One region of the Priestia megaterium genome, then DNA from elsewhere that is predicted to be linked to it. Evidence: riboswitches for the same ligand, from Rfam matches in the RefSeq annotation. Region 1 holds a riboswitch; the other holds the start of a gene.
What was found. A riboswitch is a leader RNA that binds a small molecule or an ion and turns the genes downstream of it on or off. The one in region 1 is predicted to bind thiamine pyrophosphate.
Positions count from the first base shown of each region.

Region 2: another riboswitch for thiamine pyrophosphate. It lies ahead of CEQ83_RS04475 (acetylornithine deacetylase); the one in region 1 lies ahead of tenA (thiaminase II).

Region 1 covers NZ_CP023317.1:2,071,708-2,084,365, forward strand. The annotation lists gene CEQ83_RS10385 (superoxide dismutase family protein) at 1-29, shown strand, start outside; gene CEQ83_RS10390 (FAD-dependent oxidoreductase) at 146-1,633, shown strand; gene CEQ83_RS10395 (helix-turn-helix domain-containing protein) at 1,708-2,940, opposite strand; gene CEQ83_RS10400 (SDR family NAD(P)-dependent oxidoreductase) at 3,249-4,028, shown strand; gene CEQ83_RS10405 (ArsR/SmtB family transcription factor) at 4,041-4,343, shown strand; gene CEQ83_RS10410 (aldehyde dehydrogenase) at 4,357-5,757, shown strand; gene tenA (thiaminase II) at 5,785-6,474, opposite strand; TPP riboswitch at 6,570-6,668, opposite strand; gene CEQ83_RS10420 (TspO/MBR family protein) at 6,895-7,641, shown strand; gene CEQ83_RS10425 (hypothetical protein) at 7,943-8,125, shown strand; gene CEQ83_RS10430 (sodium-dependent transporter) at 8,302-9,636, shown strand; gene CEQ83_RS10435 (cell wall hydrolase) at 9,668-10,243, opposite strand; gene CEQ83_RS10440 (LacI family DNA-binding transcriptional regulator) at 10,494-11,525, shown strand; gene CEQ83_RS10445 (ThuA domain-containing protein) at 11,615-12,340, shown strand; gene CEQ83_RS10450 (Gfo/Idh/MocA family protein) at 12,373-12,658, shown strand, end outside.
Region 2 covers NZ_CP023317.1:860,441-873,098, forward strand. The annotation lists gene CEQ83_RS04430 (DUF6612 family protein) at 1-868, shown strand, start outside; gene murQ (N-acetylmuramic acid 6-phosphate etherase) at 1,025-1,930, shown strand; gene CEQ83_RS04440 (MurR/RpiR family transcriptional regulator) at 1,943-2,797, shown strand; gene CEQ83_RS04445 (PTS transporter subunit EIIC) at 2,887-4,248, shown strand; gene CEQ83_RS04450 (MupG family TIM beta-alpha barrel fold protein) at 4,245-5,255, shown strand; partial or broken gene CEQ83_RS27770 (LacI family DNA-binding transcriptional regulator) at 5,401-5,523, shown strand; gene CEQ83_RS04460 (LacI family DNA-binding transcriptional regulator) at 5,536-6,396, shown strand; gene CEQ83_RS04465 (dihydrodipicolinate synthase family protein) at 6,546-7,445, shown strand; gene CEQ83_RS04470 (MFS transporter) at 7,556-8,854, shown strand; TPP riboswitch at 9,034-9,136, shown strand; gene CEQ83_RS04475 (acetylornithine deacetylase) at 9,252-10,529, shown strand; gene tenA (thiaminase II) at 10,535-11,206, shown strand; gene CEQ83_RS04485 (ABC transporter ATP-binding protein) at 11,199-11,963, shown strand; gene CEQ83_RS04490 (ABC transporter permease) at 11,960-12,658, shown strand, end outside.

The DNA.
Region 1 (12,658 bases):
GAATTGTTTGTGGAGTGATTACGAAATAAGCCAAAAAGCTGTGAGATCATTCACAGCTTTTTTATTGCTGTAACGAGCCGCTTCTAAATTGCGGTGAGCTTCTTTTTTTTGCACAATAGAAGAAAGAGTTAAAGAAGGTGAAAACATGCATAAGCAAGTTGTTGTAATAGGTGGAGGAATAGGTGGGTTAACAGCGGGAGCGCTTTTAGCTAAACATGGCTATGAAGTGACGGTTTTAGAAGCTTCTCGAGAGTGGGGAGGCTGTGCCGGGAAATTCCAGCGCCATCTCTATACATTTCCTGTCGGAGCGACGCTTGGAATGGGATTTGAGCGCGGAGGGATCCATGAGCGAATCAGCACATACCTGGGCCTAGAAATTGAAAAGATTTCTCTTGAGAAAATCATGAAAGTTCATCTTCCACATCGTACACTAATTTATTATCAAGACCGGTATCAGCATATTTCGTATCTTCAAAAACAATTTCCTCATAAAGCGAAGAATATTAGGAGCTTCTATGAAAGTATTTTTAGAGTTGCAAAAGAAATTCGCAAGCTCATGCGGCCGCTGCCGGTTCTTCCTCCTCTCACAATCGGTGAGTGGAGTAGGCTGGTAAGTTCGTTAAATCTTGGGTCTGTGAAGTTATTACCTTATTTTCATCGATCGTTTAGTCATTTACTAAAAAAACACAGGTTGCTAGACGAAACGGACTTTATTCATTTTATTGATGGTCAATTAATAGACAGCATGCAGACAACGAGTGAGAACTGTTCAATGCTTATCGGATGTCTAGCGTTGGATATTTATCACGAAGGAGCTTTCTATGTGAACGGTGGCTTATACAAAGTCGCAGAAGCCCTGCAAAAATCTATTAAAGCCAACGGAGGAAAAACGACTCTAGGAAGGAAAGTAGTAAAGATAGAGCGTGATAACGACGAGTGGATCGTGCATGATCATAGAGGTAACCGCTACCGCGCTTCAGACGTTGTATGCAACGCGCCAATTCAAAGCTTAAAGTCTTTACTGCATGATGAAGATTACCAACATATCCATAAGAGGGCCAAAGAAAAAAGCGAGCTTCCGCAGTGGGGAACGTTTTCGATGTATGTTGCGATTGATGAAAGAGATCTTCCGCAGAAGGTAGAGTTGTTTCAGCAAGTGCTTCAATCCGAACAAGGCGAGATGACGGAAGGAAATCATTTATTTATCTCCGTGTCTCATCCTGACGATCGTTTTCGTGCGCCGGAAGGCAAACGTACAATTACAGCATCTACTCACATTGAGCTTAGCAAGTGGAGTAACAAGGAAACCTATGATGTTCAAAAACAAGTTCTTGAGAAAAAAATGATAGCAGGAATTAAAACTATCATTCCTAACATTGAAGAAGCAGAGCATCAAATTTCAGGAGCTCCTAAAGCATGGGAAAGGTTCACTTCTCGCCCAAACGGCGGAGTGGGAGGCTTTCCGCAAACGTTAGATCATGCCTTGTTCAACAGCATTTCGCATCGATCTGGCTTACAAGGGCTGTGGTTATGCGGAGATACAGTGTTTCCGGGAGCGGGAACTATAGGCGTATCGGTAAGCGGCTATCATGTTTTTCAAAGTATAACGTCTCATCAGCATAGGTTACCTTAACGTTTCGTCCGGACAAACTACTAGTGCTTATACCATCAAAAAACACCGGCCCTATTACCATAGGGCCGGTGTTTTCAGGAGAGAAACAGCTTCCACCACTTCCGTTTTCGCTTCATATCAGCAGCGGCGGTTTGTCTAAAGGTTTGGACAAAATCACTAAACATTTCTTCGCGTTCAGCTACGCTTTGACGATGAAGCTTACGCTCTTTCTCCATTTCTTTCAAATAATAGACTCGTTCTTCATTCATCGAATCAATTAAATCACGAAGCTCTTCTGTCGTATTAGTTGAAGAATTATTTAATTTTTCAACCATAAATTTTACTTGATTCATTGCAACGGTAGAATTGCTTGAGAATCGGTCTAATAAATACTGCATTTCTTTAGAGGATTCATCCGCATTCTCCATGACATCTTTCATGAACAGGCGCATATCCTCTGTTTTTTCTTCCGCAATTGTTGAATAATCTTCAATCAAAGAAGTGACTTCATCAAACGATTTTTCGTTAGAACGGATAATTTTTTTAGACATATTTTCTACATCTCTTGCGCTGCGTTCTGAAGACTCAGAGATATATGCCCCGACCGACTCCACCATTTCTACAGTTTGAGTAGCACTTTTTTCAAGCTCTTTTTTTACTTCTCCGACAATTTCTTCCCGAACTTCATTTCGCATTCCTTCTCGCATTTCTTTTAACAAATCAGCTTTAAACGTATCAAGTACTTCAAACACATCTTCATAGCGGCGAACAGCTTCTACTAGTTCCCCTTGAAGCAGCTCTTTTTCATTCACGACAAGGTCGTTTGGTTTTGGTTCTTCAATAGAAGCAGAAATAGCCTGCTTTTCTTCTTCAGTAGCTAATCGTGCTTCAGGTATAGGAGGGGTCTTCTCTTGCTTATTCTCTGAAATGCTTTCCTGCTTTTCAGCAGCTTTTTTCTTTTCTTGCTTCATTTGTTTATTGGAGTGTTCTTGAAAATCAATGACGTTTTCTTTTTTAGCAGTTTTCAACTTTGCTGGTTCTTCTTCTTTTGAAACCGCTGCCTCTGATTCCATCACTAAATGCTCCTGCTCTTCTTGTTCCTTTATTAGCAGCTGAACATATTCTTTGACTTCATCTAACGTACATTGTTCATCAAACAGCTGTTTAATATCATTAAATAATTCAATTTGTTCCTCTGTATAGACACGGGCCCCATCTACTCGTTCAATTGTTAAATAGCTGCCCAATAATTTTTCCCATTGTTTTAACGTTTTCTTTTCTACCTCTAATTGATCACTTACTTTTTTAATTGTATACGTCTCCATCATTTTTCATTTCCTCCCTTATCTATTTTCATCCAACTATGTAATGGATTATTTGTTGTATGTTGTATTCACCATATCTTCACTTGTTTTCCTGCTAGGTGACAAAGGTTGTCAAAACTAGACGACATTAGCCTTCTATGTAAAGAAAACGCATATTTTGTAAAAAAATGTACAGAAATGCGCAAATGGCAAAAATGGAAAACATAAAAGAAAAGGAGAGTATAGAAAACAGTTGACGGGAAAAAATGAATCCTATAAGATAAGTTTAAATGTTTAAGTTCTTGAACATATAAACATAAGGAGTGAACACTATGTCACAGCATTATGCGCTCATCACCGGTGCGTCCGGAGGAATAGGTAAAGAGTTAGCTTATCAATTCGCAAAGGATGGCCATTCTTTAATTTTAGTTGCCAGAAGTGCTGATAAACTAACAGCGATTAGAGAGAATTTAAAATCTACTTATAATATTGACGTAATAACGGTTGTAAAGGATTTATCAAGAGAAGAAGAGATACAGTCACTGTATGAAGAACTTAAAAATAAAGAAATGCACGTTGATTATTTAGTGAACAATGCAGGTTTTGGACTATACGGTAAATTTATTGAAACAGCTTTAGATGAAGAGTTAAACATGATTGACTTAAATATCCGAGCATTAACTCATTTAACAAAATTATTTTTACCCGATATGGTCAAAAGAAATCACGGGAAAATTTTAAACATTGCGTCCGTTGCTGCATTTATGCCGGGTCCGCTTATGACAGTGTATTACGCAACAAAAGCGTACGTATTATCTTTCACAGAGGCCCTTGAAAATGAATTAAGAGGTACCAATGTAACGGTAAGTGCTCTATGCCCGGGTCCAACTAAAACGGGTTTTAGCGACCGGGCTCAGCTGAGCAATTCCAAGCTTTTTCAAAGCGGTGCAATGGATGTAGAAGCAGTTGCTAAAGCGGGCTATAAAAAATTTATGAAAGGGCAGACGGTTATCGTACCAGGAGTACAGTTTCGTCTCGCCACCTTCATCCCGCGCTTTGTACCAAGAAAGTGGCTTTCATCCGTTGTCCGCAGAACACAAGAAATTAAATAAAGGAGAATATTTATGAGTGAAAAAGCAGTGGAGTTATTTCGTGCCAGCATTCCTATTTTTCAGGCTCTAAGTGATTCAGCAAGACAAGATATTATTTTGCTGCTCGCGGAAAAAGAGCCTTTAACCGTTAATGAAATTGCAAACGAGTCTACTTTATCACGACCGGCAATTTCTCATCATTTAAAAATTTTACGTGATCAAAAGCTTGTGCAAATTGAGCAAAAAGGAACGCAGAGATATTATTCATTGGCTTTAAACAAGGCAGTTGAGCTATTAAAAAGCTTGCTTGCTACAGTTGAAGCTGAATGTTTATAGGGAGATGAAAGAGATGAACCACGAGCAATTCTATATCACAGATGAAACGGTCATTGAACATATTGTCTCTACACAAAAGCAGTATTTCTATGCACAAAAGACAAAGAGCATCAGCAGCCGCATTCAAGCGCTGAATAAGCTCAGAGACGCAGTAAAACAAAACGAGCAGAGAATTATAGATGCTTTAAAACAAGACTTGAATAAATCTGAAGTAGAGGCGTACACGTCGGAAATTGGGATTTTACTAGAGGAAATTCGGTTTACGCTTAAGCATTTAGCAAAATGGATGAAGCCTAAAAAAGTAAAAACCGCTTTAACACACGTGGGCTCTAAAGGGAAAATTGTGCCTGAACCGTATGGAGTCGCGTTAATTATTGCTCCGTGGAATTATCCGTTTCAATTAGCGCTGTCTCCTTTAGTAGGAGCGATTGCCGCTGGAAACACGGCGATTATAAAGCCTTCTGAATTAACGCCTAGCGTATCTCGGGTTATACAAGAATTACTAGCTGAGGCTTTTGATCCCGCATTTGTGACGGTGATTGAAGGCGCTGTAGACACGACGAGCATGCTTTTAAAACAGCCCCTCGATTATATTTTCTTTACGGGAAGTGTAAATGTAGGGAAAATTATTATGCAAGAAGCAGGAAAGCAGCTTATTCCCGTCACGCTGGAGCTAGGAGGAAAAAGTCCGTGCATTGTACATGAAGATGCAAACCTAGATCTTGCAGCGAAGCGAATTATGTTTGGCAAAGGAATGAATGCAGGCCAAACGTGCGTTGCTCCCGATTATTTGCTCGTGCATAAAAAGGTAAAAGCGCAGCTAGTGGAGAAACTTCGCGAAGCGATTTATCAATTTTACGGTAGTAATCCGCTTGAAAGTGAGCGCTACGGCCGTATTGTCAGTGAGCGCCATTTTATTCGGCTAGTTGAGTTTTTAAAAGACGGAAACGCTATAGTTGGAGGCGGGTATAATAAAAGTACGCTCACAATAGAACCTACGGTGTTAAGTGAAGTAAGCTGGACATCAGACGTTATGCAAGAAGAAATTTTTGGGCCTATTCTTCCTATGATTGAATACGAAACGCTAGACGAAGTTATTCATAAAGTTCAAGAAAAAGCTAAGCCGTTAGCTCTTTACTTGTTTACGGAAAGTGCAAATGTACAAAATGTCATAACGGAGCGTCTTTCATTTGGAGGAGGCTGTATAAATGATACGCTTATGCATATCGCTACGCCATATTTACCCTTTGGCGGAGTTGGAGAAAGCGGTACGGGCCAATATCATGGAAAAGACAGCTTTCAGACATTTTCTCATTTTAAAAGCATGCTGTCTCAAACAACCAAGTTTGATTTGTCATTCCGCTATCCTTCAGAGAAACAAAACTTGAAAATGATTAAAAAATTATTGAAATAAAAAGCCTCCTGATAGGAGGCTTTTTCGTTATTTTGAAAGTGAAAGCTGAGAAAGCGGCCATTTTTCTTGTGTATACGCCATTTCCCAAAATAAATACTCCAGCTCACAGCTTTTGATAAAGTGATCTTTCATACGATTACGTTCTTCTTCAGTCGCTTGTTCGGCGAGTTCATCAAGCTTGTTACAAAACCATTGTGTTGTGCCATTCATTTCTTCATTATTATAAAACTGAATCCATTCATAAAAAGGATGAGAAGGAGATGGATTTACTTGTTCTGTAATGCGCTGGCCAATTTCAACGTACGTCCACGGACATGGAAGAAGCACGGCAATGATTTCCGCTAAGCTGCCTGTATGCGCAACGCTTGTCATATGGTTAATGTAGTGGCTGGCCGTTGGTGAAAGAGCCTCAGTGTGGAGGTCTTCATAGCGTACGCCTGCTACTTCACAAAAATTATTATGAGGGTGTACTTCACTATGTAATACCGTAGAAATGCCGGCATTAAAGGCTTCCATTTCGGTACGCGTGCGGCATTTTGTTAAAGCAGCGCCGTAAATGCGGACAAATGCTGTTAAGTATTCGTAGTCTTGAGAAACGTAGTGAATAAGCGCCTCTTTTGGCACGTCTCCTTCAGCAATTCCTTTAATAAAAGGGTGGTTAAAAATGGCTTCGTAAATATAGTTTGCTTCTTGTCTTAATTGAGATGAAAATGACATCAAAATCCTCCTTTAATATGAGGAAGTCACAAACAAGCACATAAAGGAAATAAAAAACACTCCGTTTATAAACGGAGTGGCAAATGACAGTACAAAACTGAACATTGCCACTTTCCTACGCTGGTATGAGCCAGATCAGGTTCAAAGGGATCAAGAAAACTTGTCTCAGCCGGTCGGCACCCCTAGTGGACTTCCTATTAGTCTATGTTTAACTTACCATATATTCTGAAAAATAGAAAGCGTTACGGAAAATTGTTCCCTAACGGTTTTTATCTCTTAAAGAGGTAGCTTCTTGAAGCTATTTTTAATCATTTTTGTTTAAAAATGCATATTTTTAGGGAAGAAGAGGTATTAATGAAGGGAAGAGCCGTTTTCGTCTCCGAAACATTCCCATATAAATAGAAGAAAGGAGAGAACAAAATGGCAAAATTTCGTTTGTATGCTGTATTAAATACAGTAGGCTTGGCTATTACACTTCTTGTGAATTATTTAGCAAATGCGATTCCAATAGGAGGCAAAACAACGGCAGAGGCTTCTGCGCAAGTTCCTACGTTGTTTACACCAGCCGGTTATGCCTTTGCTATCTGGGGCGTTATTTATTTGTTATTAACCATTTGGGTTATACGCCAATTTTTTGCAAGAGAAGATCAAAAGGAAATATATGCACGTATCGGCATTTGGTTTTTTCTAAACTGTTTGTTAAATAGTGCGTGGATCTTTATTTTCCAAAACGATTACTATAAGTTATCCCTTTTAGTTATGCTCTTTATTTTAGGCACATTAATGATTGTATATTCCATTATTCAGCATTCTCGGATGACGACATGGTTTATGCGTCTGCCGATTTCGCTTTATCTTGGATGGATTTCTGTTGCGACTATTGTTAATGTATTTGTCGTATTTCAAGCAAATGGAATACAGCACTTGCTTGGCCTAAATGAATTAGCATGGACGATTATTATGCTGCTGGTAGGGGCTGCGCTGGGCATTATGTTTACATTAAAAAACCGAGACGCTGTTTATCCGCTTGTTTTTATTTGGGCTTATATTGCCATTGCGGTGAAACAAAGTGGAAATCAGCCAATTGTCATTACTGTTATCATCTCGATTGTTTTATTAGCAATTGCTATTATTGTGGGACTGATTAAACGCTATAGACGTTTTTAAAAAGAAGCTCTAGCTTTTGTAAGCTAGAGCTTTTTATGATGCTCTTTTGATTGTAAAAAAGCAGCTGTAAAAGCAATTAAGCTAATTAAAATACCAAAAGGAACAACAATTGGTACGAATGATAAAATAAATGTCATAAGCGTAACCTCCATGTTGCATCGGTGCATAATGAAAAATTCAACTTTTTAAATTGAAGTTCCGCTATTATAGTATGCTAGGCTTTATGTTTGGAGCCTATATGTTTAGAAATAAACGAAAAAGGCAACATACGTTACATATAGTTTATATAGGAGGAGTTAAAATGGAAACATATTTAGTGGCTTACACAGATAAAGACGATATGGAATATAAACAAGTGACGTGCGAGAGTTATGAAGATGCAGAGCGTACGGTTCTTCGTTTAGAGAGAGAAGGGCATATGCATATTGAAGAAATATCAAATCAAGAAGCCTACCGTGGAGACGAATCATCGTACAGAGAATAATTTTTGAATAGAAACATCAAACTCAAAATGAAGAGGCAGCTGCTTCTTCATTTTTTCTATTCTATATAGATATCGTTTTATAGAAAAAAGTAAAACGGGAATGATTTTCTTCTGCATTTATGGTACAGTACTAATCAGGTGAGTTTTGAGTTTAGAAGAGGAGAGAGTAACATTATATGAGTAAAGGAAATCAGTGGTCTTCACGCCTCGGTTTTATTTTAGCATCTGCTGGGGCAGCAATTGGTCTAGGAGCGATATGGAAATTTCCATACGTAACCGGAACCAGTGGCGGTGGAGCATTTTTTGCGTTGTTTATTTTATTTACAATTTTTATTGGATTGCCGCTTCTGTTGGCAGAATTTATCATTGGAAGACATACGGGAAAAGAAGCGATTAGTGCTTATAAAGCAATTGCTCCAAAGTCCGCTTGGGTATGGATTGGCAGGCTGGGAGTACTCAGCTGTGTCGTTTTGCTTTCCTTTTACAGCGTCGTTGGCGGCTGGGTGATTTTATATACGATTATGAGCGTAACCGGTATGCTAAGCGGAAAAGAGTACGGTCCGTTGTTCAATGCCGTCATTAGCCAACCTTATGTGGTATTAGGTGCACAGGCGCTGTTTTTATTAATTACAGTGTTTGTTATTTCAAAAGGCGTACAAAAAGGCATAGAGCGTGCTAATAAATACATGATGCCGTTGTTATTTATCTGTTTTATTATCATTGTGGTTCGCTCTTTAACATTAGACGGAGCTATGGACGGAGTAAAGTTCTTTTTAAAACCGGATTTTTCAGCCATTACAGGGTCATCTGTTCTCTATGCGCTCGGTCAGTCGTTTTTCTCGCTTTGCGTAGGATTATCCTGCATGGTGACATATAGCTCTTATTTAGGGAAAAAAGTAAGCTTGACGCGTTCAGCGGGCACCATTGCTATTTTGAACTTGTTTGTTTCGCTGCTTGCAGGCTTGGCTATTTTTCCAGCTGTTTTTTCATTCGGATTAAAGCCAACCGAAGGACCTGGACTTTTGTTTGTGGTCTTGCCAACAGTATTTGAGAAAATGCCGTTTGGCACCGTCTTTTTAGCACTGTTTTTAATTTTATTTCTATTTGCTACGCTTACGTCTGCTTTTTCACTGCTGGAAATTATCGTAGCTGCTTTAACCAAAGACGATCAGACAAAACGAACTCGCTATGCTTCTTTAGCAGGGATTCTTGTGTTTGTAGTAGGTATCCCATCAGCGCTTTCGTTTGGTGTACTAAAACATGTCTCACTTTTTGGCAGAAGTATATTTGACGTAGCTGACTTTTTTGTGAGCAATTTAATGCTGCCTCTTGGAAGTTTAGCCATTGCGATTTTTGTGACATTTAAAATGAAAAAAGAAGCCGTGTATGAAGAGTTTATTTCAGGAAGTACAAAAGGCGCTAAATTATTCAACGCATGGTTCTTTCTAGTTAAATACGTATTACCTATTATTATTATAGCTGTTCTGTTAAGCTTACTTGTTGCATATTAAAAAAAGCACTCATCTGAGTGCTTTTTTTTGTTTATTTTGCAAAAACGTGATTTCCGATTGTAATCGTAACCTGTTTTTGACGAAGCCATTGATCGCTTGTTTTATCTGGGTTAAAGAAGAATAACGAGCCTTTTCCTTGACCTCTAAACGCTAGTGCTTCATTTACAGCTTTTTTTGCTTCAGCATCCGCTGCTTTATTAATTTCACCGTTTTGTACAGGTGTAAACTGTGTACCTTGATAAATGACATCATGAATAGAGTTTGGGAAAGAATCGCTATCCACGCGGTTTAAAACGACTGTTGCTACAGCCACTTTGCCAGCGTAAGGTTCACCTTTTGCTTCAGCTTGTACAAGGCGAGCTAACAATTCTTTATCGCTTTCGCTAATAGAGTTAGGGATTGTTAATGTTTCATTTGCATTAATAGAGTCGGTAGATTTGTGATTCGCTTCTTTTAACTGTTTAACCGTAACGCCGTATTCAGCGCCAATCTTGTAAAGAGTCTCTCCGGCTTTTACGCGATGGGTTGTTTCAGCGGCATTTGCCCCGTGACTCATGCCGAACATAGGAACGGCTAGTGCTCCAATAATTGCTAGTTTCTTAAACATAAAGTAAGTACCTCCTGAAATCCTTTTGAACGCCCCTTTTATCACGGATCGGTGCGTGCTGTGCACCGAACTTTATATGTACGTTTCAAAGATTAACAGGTGTCAATACATCTTGTCACTGCTTAAAACATACCAATCTAGGAAGATATTATAATAGTTAACAGATAATTTGAAAAATACGTTGACTGATAATAAAGGAGTGAATTATAATGAACGAGTAAATAGTTAACCGTTTAACTGGAGAGATTTTATGGGAGAAAAGATAACGATTCGTGATGTAGCAAAGCATGCAGGGGTGTCTGCAGCTTCAGTATCTTACGTCTTAAACGGAATTAACAAAGTATCCGATGAAACAAAAGAGCGAATTTTAACAGCGGTAAAAGAATTAAACTACGAACCAAATTTAACCGCCGTTAGTCTTTCGAAACAAAAGTCAAATATGATTGGCGTGATGTTCCCGCTTACAGATGATTCACTTTCTACTATATTTAAAGATAACCATTATTACAGTGAAATGATTAGTGGAATTGAATATGTAATCCGTAAGCATGGTTACGATCTAGTCATATCTGGAGTGAGTAGCCCAGCTGATTGCTTAAAATGGATTCGAACGAGAAATATTGATGGTCTTCTGTTTTTAGGAGCCTTCCCGCATCGATTATATGAAAAAATGAAAGCGTTATCGAATCCGATTGTGTTAGTAGATACATATGAAAAGTGCGAACGTGATTATCATCATATTTCGGTAGACGATGAGTATGGAGGATATCTCGCTACAACACATTTAGTGAGTTTGGGGCATAAAGAAATTGCCTTTGTTGCTCATCACCTCGTCAATAGTCCAGTGGATAAAAAGAGGTATATAGGCTACGAGAAAGCATTAAAAGAAGCGGGCATTACACCATCAAAGACGTTTGTTTTTGAAGTGAACGAAAGCTCATTTGATAACGGTTACAATTTAGGAAACAAGCTGCTGCAAGATCATAAGGATATTCGGGCGGTTTTTGCATCCTCTGATACGCTGGCGCTTGGAATTATGAAAGCACTGCAAGAAAAGGGGAAAAGAATTCCGCAGGACTATTCAATCGTAGGGTTTGACGACATCACGTTTAGCAGCTATGCATCTCCAAGTCTAACAACCATTCGTCAAGATGTATTTAACAAAGGAGTCGTCGCCGCGACGTCTGTTATTCAAGCAATCGAACACCGTTTCAGCACGCTGCAGCATGTAAAATTATCGGTTGAACTTGTTATTCGAGATTCGACTGCTAAGCGCGAGTGAACCACAGTAAGTTAACCGGTTAACCAAAGTTTAGCATTGATAAAAAAAGGGGATATAAGTTAGCATTCACAAAAAAAGGGGATATGAAAATGATTAATGTTACAGTATGGAACGAAAATCGTCATGAACAGAAAAATCCGGTTGTAAGAGAAATTTACTCTGAAGGCATTCACGGTGCCATCGCTTCTTTCTTAGAAGAAGGAGGATTTCGTACGCACACAGCAACATTAGACGAAGTAGAACACGGGTTGACTGAAGAAGTATTAAATCAAACGGATGTTTTAGTATGGTGGGGTCACTTAGCGCATGACGAAGTAAAAGATGACATCGTTGAGAAAGTAAAGCAGCGCGTGCTAGACGGTATGGGGCTTATTGTCTTACACTCAGGTCACTTTTCCAAGATCTTTAAAACGTTAATGGGCACAAGCTGCGACTTAAAATGGCGTGAAGCAGATGAAAAAGAGCGCTTGTGGGTAGTAGAACCGAGCCATCCGATTGTGGAAGGTATTGGTGAATTTATCGAGCTTGAGCGTGAAGAAATGTACGGAGAGCACTTTGATATTCCAGCACCTGATGAACTGATTTTCACGAGCTGGTTTGAAGGCGGAGAAATTTTCAGAAGCGGCTGCACGTACAAACGCGGAAACGGAAAAGTATTTTATTTCAGACCTGGACATGAAACATATCCAACATACCATAACAAAGACATTCAGCGTGTCATTATGAATGCTATTAAATGGGCGAAACCGGCAGAGAGAAAACGTCCTGTTTACGGCAATGCGCAACCGCTTGAATCAATCGCAGTTAAAAACTAATTAATAATGCTTAAGCAAAGGGGATAGGAAAGATGGCAAAAGTAAAAATTGGCGTTATTGGGTGCGGAAGCATTGCGCAACACCGTCACTTACCAGAATATAAGATGAATGAACAAGTAGAATTAGTAGCCGTTTGCGATATAAACACAGAACGTGCAAACAGCGTAGCACAGCAGTACGGTGTAAAAGCGTACGCAAACTATGAAGAACTTTTAGCAAGCGGTACAGTGGAAGCAGTGAGCGTATGTACGCCCAATTATCTTCATGCGCCTATTTCGGTTGCAGCGTTAAACAGCGGAGTTCATGTTCTGTGTGAAA
Region 2 (12,658 bases), 1.2 Mb from region 1:
TAAAATAACAAATCAAGGCAGCGATACTGCTGTAGACCTTGACCAAATTAAAGGAAAAGATTTTTCGCTTATTGTGACAATTGATAAAGAAACGAAGCAAATAAAGAAAGTAGTAAAAAATCAGTCGTATTCAGTTAAAGTAGACGGAAAAACAGAAAACTCAAAGTCTAAGCAAACGTATACGTATACATATAACCAATTAGACAATGTAACAAAACCAAAAGTGGAAGCAAAAGCCGCTGCTGCTTCTAATGGTAGCAGCACGGAAACGCCAAGTAAAGAAAAGCAGGCTGCCTATGCCAAGGAAGCGGGACAATACGTGGATGCTTTAATTCAAGCAACTGTTTATCAAAATACAGATCAATTTGTTGCCAAACATCCGAATCAGCAAGATAAGAAACAGGTAAAAGAAAAAGGGGAGTTCCAAAAGAGTTCGTTTGTAGAGTTTTTTGAAACGAATTTTAAAGGGGCTTTATCATCATTGAGCTCAAATATAACCGATGAGCAGTTAAACGAAGTAAGCAGCGCTTTTCTAAAAGCTCTTTCATCTACAAAATATAACATTAAAGATGCAGCGTATAGTGCTGAAGATGATGCGTATGTCGTACAAGTCGAAATTCAAGGATTTAACGATGCAAGTGTATTAGCGGAAGTCATGACACCACTTGCAGAAAAATATCAGGCGGGTGAGCTGAGTAACGAGCAGTTAGTAAACGAACTTATTGACGGAGTAGCAAAACGCTATCGTGAGCCAGTTGAATTACTTCCGGCAAAAACAGTCCCTGTACACGTCGTAAGAAATGGTGAAAAAGATTACGAAGTTTTAATGCAAGATGAGTATCTGTTAACATTTGCTCAACAATCATAAATAGACATAAAAAAGGATTTCAGCTATATGCCTGAAATCTTTTTTTATGTTGTTTTAAAATATAATTTTAAAAAATAAAATAAATAATTGAAATTATATTTTAAACGAATTATAATAACCATAACTTCACTACATGATGAAAAAGGAGCCGAAAAGATGAATGAACAGCTTACGTTATTAACAACAGAGTCTCAAAACGAGCAGACCATGAAGATAGATACGGCTAGTACAAAAGAAATTTTAAACGTAATGAATAAAGAAGATCAAAAAGTGGCGCTGGCTGTGCAAGAGGTACTTCCAGACGTAGAGGTAGCAGTTGAGTTTGTAAGCGAATCGTTTCAAAAGGAAGGGCGGCTTATTTATGTCGGAGCAGGAACAAGCGGACGGCTGGGAGTATTGGATGCTGTTGAATGCCCGCCTACTTTCAGTACCAATCCCAATCAGGTACAGGGACTGATGGCTGGAGGAGAAAAAGCATTTGTGAAAGCAGTTGAAGGTGCAGAAGATAAAGAAGAATTGGGAGCAGCAGATTTACAAAAAATACATTTAAATGAACGAGACACAGTCATTGGAATTGCTGCAAGCGGACGTACGCCTTATGTGATTGGTGCATTGAAATGTGCAAAATCTGTAAAAGCTAAAACAGTGGCGCTGTCTTGCAATGGTAATTCACTTATTGGAAAAGAAGCAGATCATAGCATCGAGGTAGTAGTAGGTCCAGAAGTGCTAACAGGTTCCACAAGGTTAAAAGCAGCAAGCGCTCATAAAATGATTCTCAACATGATTTCTACCGCGGCCATGATTAAAGTAGGAAAAGCATATGAAAATTTAATGATAGATGTTCATGTGAGTAATGAAAAGCTTAAGGAACGAGCGATAGGTATTATTTGTAAAATTACAGGTGTTTCTTACGAGCGAGCAAGTCAAACGCTTGAAGAAGCAAATAATGAGGTAAAAACAGCAGTGGTTATGATCAAAACAAATGAAAATTACGACACCGCAAAGATGTTACTGAATAATGCGGGGGGGTATGTGAGAAAAGCGATTGAACATTACGTATAAAGGAGAGAAACGATGTCAACAGGCGGATTAACAATGATTAAAAACACGGTGGCTAAGCTTCCAGATTCGGAGCGGAAAATTGCTGAATATATTTTAAACAACCCGCATACTGTGGTAAACAGTACGGCTGGGGAACTAGGAAGACTAGCGAATGCGAGCAGTGCCGCTGTTATTCGTTTGTGTAAATCTATCGGGGTTAGCGGCTTTCAAGAATTAAAGGTAAGAGTAGCCGGTGATTTAGCTAAAGATACAGAACAAGGATACCGTGATATTGAAACAAATGAAACAATTCAATCTATTGTCAAAAAAACGGCAAGCAACAGCATTCAAAGTCTAAGTGATACGGCTGAGCTTGTGAATTATAAAGAAGTAGAGCGGGCTGTTTTGGCGCTGATTGGAGCAAAAAACATTCATTTTTTCGGAATTGGTGCTTCACATATTATTGCTATAGATGCGCAGCAAAAATTTCTTCGAATTAATAAAAATGCGACGGCTTTTGCGGATAGCCATTTAGCAGCTACACTCATCGCAAATGCAAGTAAAGACGATGTAGTTGTGGGTATTTCTTTTTCAGGAGAGACTCCTGAAGTAAGCAACGTCTTATCTTTAGCTAAAAATCGCGGAGTAAAGACGATTAGCTTAACTAAGTACGGACAGTCTACCGTTTCGTCTTTAGCAGATATTTGTTTGTATACGTCTTATTCTCAAGAAGCGCCGTTTCGAAGCGCAGCAACATCGTCTCGTTTAGCCCAGCTTTATGTGATTGATGTTTTATTTTTAAGTATTGCAGCGCAGCAGTACGACCAGACGATTGAGTATATTGACAAAACAAGAGATGCCATTCAGTTTTTGAAAGATAAGAAATAAAAAAAGAAAACGATTACAAAAAGGGGATTTTGTGGTCTGTTTCCTCAGTGGCGTATCCATCTAAGAGGAAAATACAAAGGGGGATTAACATGTCTTTAGATAATCATCAATTAGCAAAGGCTGTTTTGGAGATGCTTGGGGGAGCATCCAATATTGAAGCGTATACGCATTGTATGACGCGGCTGCGTGTGACTATAAAAGATGATTCAATTGTTAAAAAGGCAGATATACGAAAACTTGAAGGCGTGCTCGGATTAGTGGAAGAAGAAACGCTGCAAATCATTATTGGGCCGGGCAAAGTGAACAAAGTAACAGAAGAATTTGGAAAGTTAATTGATGAATCCGGCGGTATTAACTTAGAAAATCGTGCAGCACAGCGGAAATCGGAGCTGAAAGAAAAAAATGCAACTCCGTTTAAGCTGTTGCTTCGCCGAATTGCAAGTATTTTTATTCCGTTGATACCTGCTCTTGTAGCATCTGGACTTATTACCGGAGTGACAAAAGCAGCTGTGCAGGCGAAGTGGCTTCCGGCAGATTCACAGATTGCTATTCTTTTAACCGTTATCGGAAGCGGTTTATTTGCCTATCTGGGTATTTTAGTAGGTATTAATGCAGCAAAAGAATTTGGTGGTTCGCCAGCTCTAGGAGGCTTAGCGGGCATTTTAGTCATTAATCCTGCCGTAGCTGATATTAAACTTTTTGGTGAAGCACTTTTGCCGGGGCGTGGGGGCTTAATAGGAGTGCTGCTTGCAGCAATCTTTATGGCCGTGTTAGAAAAACGAGTACGTAAATTTGTCCCACAGTCACTGGATATTATTATTACACCAACCGTTACGGTGTTAATTACAGGAATTATTACGTATGTGGTATTCATGCCAATCGGCGGCTTCATTTCAGATGGAATCACAAAAGGTCTTTTAGGAGTTTTAGAGGTTGGAGGAGTTGTAGCAGGCTTTGTTTTAGGGGCAACGTTTTTGCCGCTCGTTATTACAGGACTGCATCAAGGTCTTACTCCGGTCCATTTAGAGCTTATTAATTCGATTGGAGATGATCCGCTTCTTCCTATACTAGCAATGGGCGGAGCCGGTCAGGTTGGTGCAGCTTTTGCTATTTATATCAAAACAAAGAAAAAACGCTTAAAGCGAGCAATTGGAGGCGCACTTCCTTCAGGGCTGCTGGGAATCGGAGAGCCGCTTATTTTTGGAGTCACACTTCCTTTAGGGCGTCCATTTTTAACCGCTTGTCTTGGAGCTGGAATCGGCGGAGCGTTTCAGGCGCACTTCCATATTGCAACTGTAGCAGTGGGAGTATCGGGTTTGCCGCTTACGTTTTTAGTTCATGCGCATCAAATTCTTCTTTATTTACTTGGATTAGTTATTGCTTACGCAGCAGGCTTTATTTGTACCTATTTCTTTGGATTTAACGATGAAATGGCGAGGGAGTTTGAATGATTGGCATTTCGTTTTATTTGAACGATAGAGATGCCAAACAAAGATTAGTAGAAGCGAGTGAATGCGGCGTTACACGCGCATTCACTTCACTTCACATTCCAGAGGAAAAAGGAGATTTGGCTGAACGGGCAAAAGAATTGCTTCATGTGGCTAGAGATTGTGGAATAAGCGTGTATGCAGATGTATCTAAGCATACACCGGTTCATTTAGGTATCGAAAGCCTTATGACTCTATCTTCACTTGGCGTATCTGGTATTAGACTAGACGATGGCTTTAGCGTAGAAGAAACGATTTTACTTGCGGATGAGTTTTATATTGCCCTTAATGCAAGTACAGTGTCAAAACTAGAAATAGAAGCGCTGTTATCTGCAGGCCTTCATCATCATCAGCTGCTTGCTTGGCATAATTTTTATCCGCGGCCTGAAACAGGGCTTGAAGAAACGTTTTTTCAACAGCAGACAGATTTATTCAATAAACTTCGTGTTCCAGTGTGTGCTTATATTCCTGGAGAAGGCGAAAAAAGAGGTCCTATTTATCAAGGTCTTCCTACTAGAGAAAAAGACCGTAATAAATGTCCTTTTACCTCTGCAGTAGATTTATACGGATGCGGAGTAACGGAGGTTTATATTGGAGATCCATACGCCAGTTCAAGTTTATTAAAACGTTTAGTTCAATATCAAGAAAACCGCATTATTCCGCTACGCATTCGTTCACCTCATATACAGGGAACGTACAGCGTGCGTCCGGATATATCAAGAGACGTTCTGCGTTTGGTGGATACACGATCTGTAGAACCAGTGCCGCCATATCATACAGTCGAGCGCGGAATCGGAGCAATTACAATGGACAATGATGGCTACGGACGTTACAGAGGAGAGGTTCAAATAGCTAAAAGGAATTTGCCTGCAAATGCTAATGTGAATGTGATTGGGTATGTAATAGAAGAAGATCATGAGCTGCTTTCATTAGTGAGACCGGGACAAAAGCTTAAGCTTATCAATGTCTAAAAGGAAAAATGAATTCATCATCGAATCCATTTTTTTATTTAAGCGGAAGAAAAAAGAATTGTCAAACTAAAATGAAAGCGTTATACTGAGTTTAGTAAAACGTTAAACTAAAAATGGAGATGGTCATCTGGTTACAATTAAAGATATTGCAAAAGCAGCAGATGTTTCAATTACGACTGCCTCCCTCATTTTAAACAACAAACCGGGAGCAAGCAGAATTTCTGAAGCTACTAAACTGCGTGTAATTGCAGCTTCAAAAAAATTAGGCTATATCCCCAATATGTCTGCGCGTAACTTGCGGGGACAAGACAAATCAGCGCAGCTAACAATTGCTCTTATTTGGCCAATTGATACGCGCGTATCGTTAGTGGGACGCATTCTTACAGGTATTCAAAACTACATAGCTTCATTAAAAAGCGGCCCTACTATTAAATTATTAGTCGAAACGTTTCAAAATGAAGAAGGTATTTCCTCTGTAAAAGGTCTTCAAACATCTTCATATTTTAACGGAGCGATTATTGCGAATACAACGGCAGCTGATGAGGCTTATATTCACCGATCTAAACCTGGTGTTCCGATTGTTTTATTTAATCGTGTATCATCTATATACTCTGTTATACAATCCAAAAATTATGAAGCGGGCCAAGCGGTAGCAGATCATTTTATTCGTAATAATCATCAACATATCAGTATTTTAGTTCCAGACGTGTCTTCACAGGCTTTAGAAGCAGGAGTAAAAGGCGTAACAGATAGAATTGAACAGACTGATGTTACGTATTGTCACCATTACTGTTCATATACAGAACAAGGTGGGTATGACAGCATCAAACAGCTTATTGAACAAGGAAAAGTTCCAACCGCTGTGATTTGTTTGAGTGATCATGTTGCATTAGGAGCTCTTTCTGCTCTTAATGACTACGGCATCTCTGTGCCAGCTGATTGTGAAGTGATGGGATTTGATAACCAAGAGTTCTCTAAATTTACTAACCCAAAACTTTCGACTGTCAATTTGCCGGTAGAAAAAATGGCCTATTGTGCAGGAGAGCTTTTAGTTAAAACAATTTCTGATCCATATGGGGATGTGGACCAACAGATATTTGATTTGGAAATTATTCATCGTAATACAACGAGAATCAAATAAAAAGCAATGCCATTCATGAGGTCTCTTTAAAAAGAGACCGATTTAGAAAAATATAAGAGCAAGCTTTTTATTTTTTTATTAGTAAAACGTTGTACTAAAACGTTTTACTAAATATAGAGTAATTCACTACTAACAAAGGGGAGAAGGAAATGAAACATTTATACGGAGTTACAACAGCAATGGTTACACCGTTTACTAAAACGGGTGAAGTAGATTTAGAGAAAGTAGTAAATTTAACAGAGTTTTTAATTTCAAAAGGAGTGCACTGCTTGTATCCGCTTGGTACAACGGGCGAGATGCTTCGTCTATCTGTCAAAGAAAGAAAGCAAGTTGCAGAAACAGTAGTGAAACAAGCGGCTAATCGTGTAACCGTATTCATACATGTAGGAGCTATGAATGAAGAAGATACAATTGAGCTTGCAAAACATGCCTATGAAATTGGCGCCGACGGTATCGGAGTAGTTACGCCTATGTTCTTTGGAGCAAACGATAACGAACTAGAAACGTATTTTATAAAAGTAGCAAACAGTGTCCCGAATGATTTTCCCGTATATTTATATAATATTCCTCAGTGTTCAAGCAATGATTTAACGGCAGAGGTAGCTCAAAAAGTGGCAGATTCATGCAAGAATGTAATTGGTATTAAATATAGCTACCCTGACTATTTACGCGTAAATGATTATTTAAATATTAACGATGGAAACTTTTCTGTTCTTCCCGGAACCGATCGTTTATTTTTAGCAGCTCTGGCTATGGGATGTGAAGGAGTTGTCTCCGGTGTATCGGGCGTTTATCCCGAGCCTTTTGTAGAGACTTATAATGCCTTTAAAGCGAATGATTTAGAAAAAGCGAGAAAGATGCAAAAAGTTGCTATTCAATATTGTGAAGCTCTTTTAAACGGAAGCAACATGTCTTATTTTAAAGAAGCATTAAAATTGAGAGGCATTGATGTTGGTGGCATGAGATCTCCTCAAATAGATTTAACAGAAGAAGAAGTCAAAGAATTAGATGATAAACTAAATAGCATTCGTCCAAAGAGCAGTGTTTAATAATTGGTTCATGTTCTGAATAAACTCATGCATTTCTAGTGAACAGGGCTGTTTGATAATAAGCAAACAGCTCATTCACTATAACGATTAAGGTTATGGAGGGATATTCTATGGCGGTTACATCTAAATTAAATGAAAGCGTTAACAAAGATTTAGGTCCTGTAAAGCAAGATGTAAAAAAGACGAATATACGCTGGTGGCTTATTATTGTATTGCTAATTGGAGCAGTTGTTAACTATTTAGACCGCTCTAATTTAAGCATCGCTAATACCACGATTGCCAAAGAGTTTGGGCTGTCTTCTACACAAATGGGTCTTTTGCTTTCAGCTTTTCTCTGGCCATATGCCTTAGCAAATCTACCAGCAGGCTGGCTGGTTGACAAATACGGGCCGAAAAAAATGTTTGCATGGGCATCAGGCCTATGGTCTGTGGCAACGGTAGCAAGTGCATTTACTAACACGTATTCTGCTCTTTATGCCATGAGAATGCTTCTTGGTGTATCGGAGTCTCCTTTTTTTACTTCAGGAATTAAAGTGACGGAAAGATGGTTTAAAAAAGAAGAGCGCGGCCTTCCTACTTCGATTATTAATACAGGGTCTCAAATTGCTAATGCGATTGCTCCGCCACTTCTAACGGTACTGCTTTTAACAATGAGTTGGAGAGGAATGTTTGTTGTTATAGGAGCAGCAGGCTTTATTGTGATGTTTGTTTGGCTAAAGATATACCGAGATCCGGATTATGTTGCCAATAAAGTGAAAGCTGTCCCTAAAGAAGAAATAAAAATCAGTCATACCTCACAAGCAAAATGGTCACAGCTGTTTAAATATAAAAGCACATGGTTTATGATTATCGGGAATTTCGGAATTATGTTTACGATATGGGTTTATTTAACTTGGCTTCCTAGCTACTTAGAAACAGAGCGCGGTTTTAGCCTAAAACAAACGGGCTGGATTGCTGCTATTCCGTTTCTAGCAGGAATCATAGGAGTGTTGCTTGGTGGTGTAATTTCAGATAGATTTATTCGAAAAGGAATTAATGCAGTAACGGCAAGAAAAATACCAATTGTAGGCGGGGCAATCTTAGCCGCAGCATCGGTAGCACCCGTTCCTTTTATTGATAATGCAGCCTTAAGTATTGTCTTATTGTCGATTGGCTACTTCGCGTCACAGCTGCCATCAGGCGTCATTTGGACTCTAGCGGCGGATATTGCACCAAAGGAACAAGTTGCTTCACTCGGCGCTATTCAGAACTTCGGTGGATTTCTAGGAGCGGCAATGGCTCCTATCGTAACAGGGTTTATATTAGATGCAACGGGAACTTTTACGGCGGTTTTCCTGTTAGGAGCAGGACTGCTTTTAATTGGTGCTATTAGTTATGGCGTATTTTTAAAGAAGCCAATAGCTAACTAGTAATGTCACAAAAACAAAGAGCACACACTGCATGAAAAAGGTGTGTGCTTTTTCTTTTACTACTAAAAAGGAAACTATTTTCATTACCATATCATGAACCTTTCTATTGAATAAAACGCTTTACTATGATAAAACTATTACAGGTAAACATATGATAATAGATTAATTTCATAGAGATACAACACCACTAGGGGTGCTTTCGAAGCTGAGAGAGACGATAAGTCTTAACCCTTATAACCTGAACTAGGTAATACTAGCGTAGGAAAGAGGTATTGTAATGGATGTTTTGTATGGGATTTCCTTACGAACTCGTTATAATAATTTTGTGTACATAAACAAAAACACTTCTTTCCTGCGAAAGAAGTGTTTTTTTTATGCGTAAAGGAAGGTGTCATACATGAAAGAAACAATTGATTTGCTTGTCAAACAGGTAGAGGAGCGCAAAGGAGAGTTAATCCAGTTATTAACAACGCTTGTTTCGTATAAAACGCCAGCGCCTCCTGCACGAAATTCTCATGAAGCGCAGCTGTACGTAGCGGATTTTCTTAAAAACTGCGGTTTTTCCATTGATATGTGGGACTTATATTCTAACGACCCTATCGTAGTGGGAACGTTAAAAGGACAAAAATCGGCTGACTATCAAAGCTTGATTATTAACGGCCATATGGATGTTGCTGAGGTACAAGAAAATGAAAATTGGGAAACCAATCCGTTTGAAGCTGTTGTGAAAGACAATATGATAATTGGACGCGGAGTTGCTGATATGAAAGGCGGTTTGGCGGGAGCATTATTTGCTGTGCAGCTTTTAACAGAAGCAGGAATCGAGCTGCCAGGAGACTTGATTTTTGAATCCGTTGTAGGAGAAGAAGTAGGAGAGGCAGGTACGCTGCAATGCTGTCAGAAAGGGTATACAGCTGATTTTGCGCTTGTAGTCGATACAAGTGATTTACATATTCAAGGTCAAGGCGGAGTGATCACGGGATGGATTACGATAAAAAGCAGTAAAACCTATCATGACGGTACACGCCGAAGTATGATTCATGCTGGAGGAGGGCTGTTAGCCGCAAGCGCTATTGAAAAGATGGCAAAAGTGATCGGAGGGCTACAAGAATTGGAGCGTCACTGGGCTGTTACAAAGAGCTATCCAGGATTTTTGCCAGGGACAAATACGATTAATCCAGCAGTAATCGAAGGCGGAAGACATGCTGCTTTTATTGCAGATGAATGCAGGCTGTGGATCACCGTTCACTATTATCCTAATGAATCGTACGACCAAGTATCAAAAGAAGTGGAAGAATATATTATAGCTATTGCAAAAGCAGATCCATGGTTAAAAGATAATCTGCCAACCTTTGAATGGGGAGGCACATCAATGATTGAAGACAGAGGAGAAATCTTTCCGTCATTAGAAATTGATGAAAATCATGCAGGAGTGCAGCTGCTTGCAAATACTCATGAACAAATGGAAGGGAAAAAGCCTCCAATTGATGTGTCAACTAGCGTAACAGACGGGGGATGGCTAGCTGATGCGGGAATTCCCGCCGCTATTTACGGTCCGGGAAATTTAGCAAATGCACATGCTGTGAACGAACAATTAGATATTAATCAGCTTGTTCAATATACAAAAGTGATAGTGCAGTTCATTTATACGTGGCTGCATACGCATAAGGAGTGATCATCATGAAATTTAGTGAACGATTATACGAAAAGCTGCAGCCTATTTGGCGTCAAAATCATAATCATCCCTTCGTACAGGGGATGGGAGATGGAACGCTTGAAAAGGAGAAGTTTCGCTTCTACATGATTCAAGATTACCTTTACCTAATTGATTATGCCAAATTATTTGCGATTGGAGCCATGAAAGCTACCGATCTTCAAACGATGGGGAAATTTGCAGCTCTTTTAGATTCTACATTAAACGAAGAAATGAGTCTGCACCGTGAGTATGCCAAGAAATTTGAAATCAGCGAAAAAGAATTAGAAAAAGCGCAGCCATCTCCTACAACGCTTGCATACACGCACTATATGCTGCACGTTGGTCAAAGTGGAACATTAGCTGAATTAGTAGCCGCTCTTTTGCCTTGTATGTGGAGCTACTGGGAAATAGGAAAAGAACTTAGTGAAAAGCCTGGAGCTAACAATGAGTTTTACCGTGAGTGGATTGAAATGTACAGCTCAGAAGAATTTGGAGAACTGGCGACATGGTGTATCAATTTATTTGACTCACTTACTGAAGATAAATCAGAAGTGGAATTAGAAAAGCTTGAAGAAATTTTCTTGAATACGACGCGTTTTGAGTATATGTTCTGGGATATGGCTTATAACGAAGCGATGTGGCCAATTCATGAATAGGTCTGTGTTATCTTTTCAAAACGTCAGTTTTACGTACAAGAACGGTGATCAAGCGATTTTAAAATCATTAAACTTAGACGTGAAAGAAGGCGAGTTTGTCAGTATCGTTGGAGCGAGCGGCTCTGGGAAAAGTACGTTGTTTCGTCTCATTACAGGTCTTGAACAGCAGAGTGAAGGCGATATCGTGATTAACGGAAAGTCTTATGAAAAGCGACTAGGAAAAGTAGGCTATATGCCGCAGCAAGATTTGCTGCTTCCGTGGCGTACGATTCTAGACAATGCAGCACTGCCTCTTGAGCTTCACAATGTATCAAAAGCAAGTGCTCATAAGCAAGTGTCTCAGCTGCTTGAAGAGTTTGGCCTAAAAGGGTATGAAAACCGTTTTCCAAGTGATTTATCCGGAGGGATGAAGCAGCGCGTTTCTTTTCTTCGGACGGTATTAAGCGGTTCTAACGTACTGCTTTTAGATGAGCCTTTTAGTGCACTTGATGCAATCACACGTTTATCGATGCAGGAATGGCTGCTTGACCAATGGCAAAAGCGTAAGCATAGCATCTTATTTATCACTCATGACGTCAATGAAGCGCTTTTTTTATCAGATCGCATTTTTATCTTTTCAGACAAGCCAGTAAGTTGTCTTGAAGAAATTCAAGTGCCGCTTAGCAGACCTCGAACGCAAAAAGATCTGAATCAACAGCGAGTGCTTGATGTGAAAGATTATTTAATTGAACAGCTAAGATCGAAGGTGAACACATGAAAAAGTACGGGGCTTCAGTGATTTTAGTAGTCATTTTGCTGGCTGCTTGGGAAATTGGAGCACGCATTGTAAACTATCCGTTTATTTTACCAACGCCCAGCGGTATTTTAACGAAGCTTTGGGAGCTGCGAATGGATTTATTGTTTAAGCATTTACCAGCTACGTTATCTATTGTCGTAATTGGGCTTGTAATATCCGTTGTGCTAGGGGTTCTGCTGGCTGTGTGGATGAATTGGAGTCCGCTTATTGAGCGTGCTTTTTATCCGCTTATTATTGCGTCACAAATGATTCCGACCATTGCCATTGCTCCTGTATTTGTGCTGTGGTTTGGCTACTCCATTTGGAGCAAAGTGATTGTGACCGTATTAATTACGTTTTTTCCCATTACCGTTAGCACATTTGACGGTCTTCGTTCTACAAACAAAGAGTTAAAAGAACTCATGTTAACGATGGGAGCAACAAAAAAAGATATTTTCTTTAAGTTGAACATTCCTTCTGCACTGCCTCATTTTTATTCGGGACTCAAAGTAGCGGTTACCTTTAGTATAATAGGTGCTGCCATTGGGGAATGGTTGGGTGCGCAAGCAGGCTTAGGATATTTCAGTCGTCGCATGATGACACAGTTTGATGCAGCTGGTGTATTTGCACCAATTGTGATTTTATCCGCGCTTGGTATTTTATTTTTTATTATTGTA